One region of the Streptomyces sp. NPDC051109 genome, then DNA from elsewhere that is predicted to be linked to it. Evidence: predicted binding sites of a transcription regulator. Region 1 holds the regulator's gene; the other holds the start of a gene.

What was found. Region 1 encodes HspR, which represses chaperone genes until heat shock. Its sites were predicted from a motif close to TTGAGNNNNNNNNNCTCAA; they were not measured.
Region 2: lon (endopeptidase La) is a predicted target of HspR. The motif match lies at 1,280-1,298, and genes of this name have one in related genera.

What each region holds. Positions count from the first base shown of each region.
Region 1 covers NZ_JBITFF010000008.1:130,916-133,304, forward strand. Annotated here, with positions in the region: gene grpE (nucleotide exchange factor GrpE) at 1-68, shown strand, start outside; gene dnaJ (molecular chaperone DnaJ) at 108-1,295, shown strand; gene ACIBAD_RS17255 (heat shock protein transcriptional repressor HspR) at 1,298-1,750, shown strand; gene ACIBAD_RS17260 (helix-turn-helix transcriptional regulator) at 1,806-2,389, opposite strand, start outside.
Region 2 covers NZ_JBITFF010000005.1:71,694-74,082, forward strand. Annotated here, with positions in the region: gene ACIBAD_RS11455 (Mu transposase C-terminal domain-containing protein) at 1-360, opposite strand, end outside; gene ACIBAD_RS11460 (TnsA-like heteromeric transposase endonuclease subunit) at 357-1,010, opposite strand; gene lon (endopeptidase La) at 1,321-2,389, shown strand, end outside.

The DNA.
Region 1 (2,389 bases):
CCAAGTCCGAGTCGGCCGAGGCCGATGCGTCTTCGGACAAGGACACGGATGCCCCCGACAAGGGCTGATGTTGAACCAGTAGCGGTACGAGAGGAGGGACACCGGGGATGAGCACGAAGGACTTCGTCGAGAAGGACTACTACAAGGTCCTCGGTGTCCCGAAGGACGCCACCGAGGCCGAGATCAAGAAGGCGTACCGGAAGCTCGCCCGCGAGTTCCACCCGGACGCCAACAAGGGCGACGCCTCGGCCGAGGAGCGCTTCAAGGAGATCTCCGAGGCCAACGACATCCTCGGCGACGCCAAGAAGCGCAAGGAGTACGACGAGGCCCGCGCCCTGTTCGGGAACGGCGGTTTCCGGCCCGGTCCCGGCGGGGGCGGCTCGTTCAACTTCGACCTGGGCGACCTCTTCGGCGGCACCCAGCAGGGTGGCGGCGCGGCCGGCGGCTTCGGCGGCGGCGGCGGTCTGGGCGATGTCTTCGGCGGACTGTTCAACCGCGGCGGCGCGGGTGGCCCCGGGACCCGTGTCCAGCCGCGCCGCGGCCAGGACATCGAGTCGGAGGTCACCCTCTCCTTCACGGAGGCGGTGGACGGGGCCACGGTCCCGCTCCGGATGTCCTCCCAGGCGCCCTGCAAGGCCTGTTCGGGCACCGGCGACAAGAACGGCACGCCGCGCGTGTGCCCGACCTGCGTCGGCACCGGCCAGGTGTCGCGGGGCAGCGGCGGCGGCTTCTCGCTGACCGACCCCTGCGCGGACTGCAAGGGCCGCGGCCTGATCGCCGAGACCCCGTGCGACGTCTGCAAGGGCAGCGGGCGGGCCAAGTCCTCCCGCACCATGCAGGTCCGGATCCCGGCGGGCGTCTCCGACGGCCAGCGGATCCGGCTGCGCGGCAAGGGCGCTCCCGGCGAGCGCGGCGGTCCCGCCGGTGACTTGTACGTGGTCGTCCACGTCGGCGGCCACCCGGTGTTCGGCCGCAAGGACGACAACCTGACGGTCACCGTCCCGGTGACGATCTCCGAGGCCGCCCTCGGCGCCGACATCAAGGTCCCGACCCTGAACGGCCCGCCGGTGACGCTGAAGCTGCCGCCGGGCACCCCCAGCGGCCGCACGATGCGGGCCCGCGGCAAGGGAGCGGTCCGCAAGGACGGCACCCGCGGAGACCTGCTGGTGACGGTGGAGGTCGCCGTTCCGGCCTCGCTGTCGGACAAGGCCCGCGAGGCGCTGGAGATGTACCGCGACGCGACGGAGTCGGAGGACCCGCGCGCCGTGCTGTTCGAGTCCGCGAAGGGAGCATGATCATGGACGGCCGTCGCAGGAGCCATTACCAGCTCAACGACGACACTCCCGTGTACGTCATCTCGGTGGCCGCCCAGCTCTCGGGCCTGCATCCGCAGACCCTGCGCCAGTACGACCGGCTCGGCCTGGTCTCCCCGGACCGGACGGCCGGCCGCGGCCGGCGCTACTCGGCCCGCGACATCGAACTGCTCCGCACGGTGCAGGCGCTGTCCCAGGACGAGGGCATCAACCTGGCCGGGATCAAGCGGATCATCGAGCTGGAGAACCAGGTCGCGGCGCTCCAGCAGCGCGTGGCCGAGCTCTCGGCGGCGGTGGACGGTGCGGCGGCCGTGCTCCAGCAGCGCGAGGCCCAGGTGCACGCCTCGTACCGGCGAGATCTGGTCAAGTACCAGCCGCCGGTGCCGGGCAACGCCCTGGTCGTCTGGCGCCCCGCGCCGAAGCGACAGAGCGACTGACGGCACGTCGGGCAGTAGGGGCCCCGTCCGGGATTCCGGGCGGGGCCGGCCCGTTTCAGTCGCCCTCGTCCTCCAGGATCCCGGAGCGGGCGATGAGGAAGCCGAGCTGGGCCCGGCTGCCGCTGCCGAGGGTGCTGGCGAGCTTCGCGATGTGCGCGCGGCAGGTCCGTACGTTCATGCCCAGCCGGCGGGCGATGGCCTCGTCCACGTGGCCCTCGATGAGGAGCTGCGCGATGGTGCGCTGCACGCCCGAGATGCCCCCGCGGGTGTGCTGGTACGTGACTTCCTCCTGGAGCGGCACCGCGCGGTGCCAGAGCTGCTCGAACACCTTGATGAGGTAGTCCACGAGCCCCGGGTGGCGCAGCTCCAGGGCGACCTGGCGGTCGTCGCTGGCCGGGATGAAGGCGACGGTCCGGTCGAAGATGATCAGGCGCTCGAAGAGCTCCTCCAGCGTGCGCACCTCGACCTTGCCCGCCTTGAGGAGGTCGACGTACGCGAGCGTGCCGCGGCTGTGCCGGACGGTGTGCTGGTAGAGGGTCCGGATCCGGACACCGCGGTCGGTCAGCGGCTGGTCGCGCTCCAGGGCCTCGGTGAGCTCCAGGCTGGGCCGGGCGCCGCCGGGCTGGATGGTGAGCATCT
Region 2 (2,389 bases), on a different contig from region 1:
CATCAGCGAGAAGGCAGCCGGGTCATAGCCGGGGCGCGGCGGAGTGCCCGGCACGGTGCCGGGCAGCAGCCCGGTCTCGACTTCCACCATGTGCCGTTCCCACTCGCGCGCCGCCTCCAGCACCGGCTCCGCCAATGTCGCCAACAACCCGGACGGCTCCATCGCGGGCAGGGGCTCCGTGCCGGTGCAGGCGAAGTCCGGCGCCGCCATCAGATGCGACGCCAGCACCACCGATTCCGCCCCCGTCGCAGAGCGCAGCCGCACCGACGTGCCGGCGAGCGCCACCACCTGGTGATCCCCGTCGTCGTAGGTGACCCAGTCGCCGGGCCGCAACACCGGTTTGCCTCGTCCGGCCGTCATCTCCGCACCCCTGCCGACACCAGCGAGACAGCATGCAGCGGCACCGACACATCCGCGGTCAGCTCGTGCGACCACAGCAGGTGGAACAGCACCGGCAGCACCCTGATTGGATCCCCCACCGCCGAGGCCCCGTCCATCAGCGGCTGTGGCTCGGCGAACGCCGCCAGCAGCTTCGAGGCCACGGGTTCAAGTCGGTGCCGGGGGTGGCGGTAGCCCGCCAGCCAGCGCACATTTCGCACCACGATCGCGTCGGGTGCACCCACGAGCCGGAACTCCCACCCCACCTGGGCGCAGGCTGCCTGTGTCGCATCGAACTTCGCCACGTCTCTCGGCTTGCGCCGATTCGCAGGGCGGCAGTCGATCACGACCGCCGTGCCGTTCTCGCGGCGGGCGAAGTAGTCCGGCGCATGCGAGACGCTCTTGCCCGCGTCCGATCGCCAGAACAGCCAGAAGGGCTGCGACGAGATGCCCACCACCGACGGGTCGAAGTCCAGCAGCATCACATGATCGCGCTCCAGCCAGGACTCGTACCCGATGTGCCCGCCCACCGTGGACGACCACCACAGACCCGGCAGGTACCGCTGACCCTTGTACGACTTGAACGCGCGTACCGGCGCGACGTCCTCGAACCGCACTGCCCAGGTATCCACCAGCGAGCGCCGGAACTCAGACCCGCCCCGCTCGGCGTACGCGATCTCGAACCCCTCCGCCCGTGGCGCAGAGACACCACCCGGCAGCACCCCTAACGAGCCTGTCACGACTCACTAACCCGAGTCCGCGACGAAAGGTCACTCTGCAAGACGAAGCATCAGACGAAGGATGAAGCTGCAAAGCGAAGAGATCCACGTCAAAGGACACCGCCGAGGGGTGTTCGCCGGGGGCGAACGGGGAGTTGGGAACATTGGGGGGCGCACATGCATTGAGTCGGCATAGCTCAACTTCACTGCCGGAGGGAAGATCATGGCTTCGACGTCCGTAACGCTCACTCTGCCCGTGCTGCCGCTCGACGACGAGGTCGTGCTGCCTGGGATGGTCGTTCCGCTGGACCTGTCCGACGCCGAGGTGCGGGGGGCCGTCGAGGCCGCCCAGGCGGCGGTCCGGAGCGGGAAGCCCCGGGTGCTGCTCGTACCGCGGGTCGACGGGAAGTACGCCGGCACCGGTGTGCTCGGGACCGTCGAGCAGGTGGGGCGGCTGTCCGACGGTGACCCCGGGGCGCTCATCCGCGGTGTCGGCCGCGTCCGGATCGGGGCCGGGACCACCGGCCCGGGGGCGGCGCTCTGGGTCGAGGGCGAGAGCGTCGACGAGAGGCTGCCCGATCCGCTGCCGGGGTCGGTCACCGAGCTCGTCAAGGAGTACAAGGCACTCGCCACCAGCTGGCTCAAGAAGCGCGGGGCCTGGCAGGTCGTGGACCGCGTCCAGCAGATCGAGGGCGTCTCGGCCCTCGCCGACAATTCCGGGTACTCGCCCTTCCTGACCGTCGCTCAGAAGGTCGAGCTGCTGGAGACCGCCGACCCCGTCGCCCGGCTCAGGCTGGCCGTCGCCTGGCTGCGCGACCACCTCGCCGAGCAGGACGTCGCCGAGTCCATCGCCAAGGACGTCCAGGACGGCGTCGAGAAGCAGCAGCGCGAGTTCCTGCTGCGCCGCCAGCTGGACGCCGTCCGCAAGGAACTGCGGGAGCTGGGCGGAGAGAAGGACGGCGAGGAGTCCGACGACTACCGGGCCCGCGTCGAGGGCGCCGACCTGCCCGAGAAGGTACGGGAGGCCGCGCTCAAGGAGGTCGACAAGCTGGAGCGGTCCAGCGACCAGTCCCCGGAGGGGTCCTGGATCCGCACCTGGCTGGACACCGTGCTGGAACTGCCCTGGAACGAGCGGACCGAGGACGAGTACGACATCCGCGGCGCGCGGGCCGTCCTGGACGCCGAGCACGCCGGGCTGAACGACGTGAAGGACCGCATCACCGAGTACCTGGCCGTGCGCAAGCGGCGTTCCGAGCGCGGCATGGGCGTCGTCGGCGGCCGCCGCGGCGGCG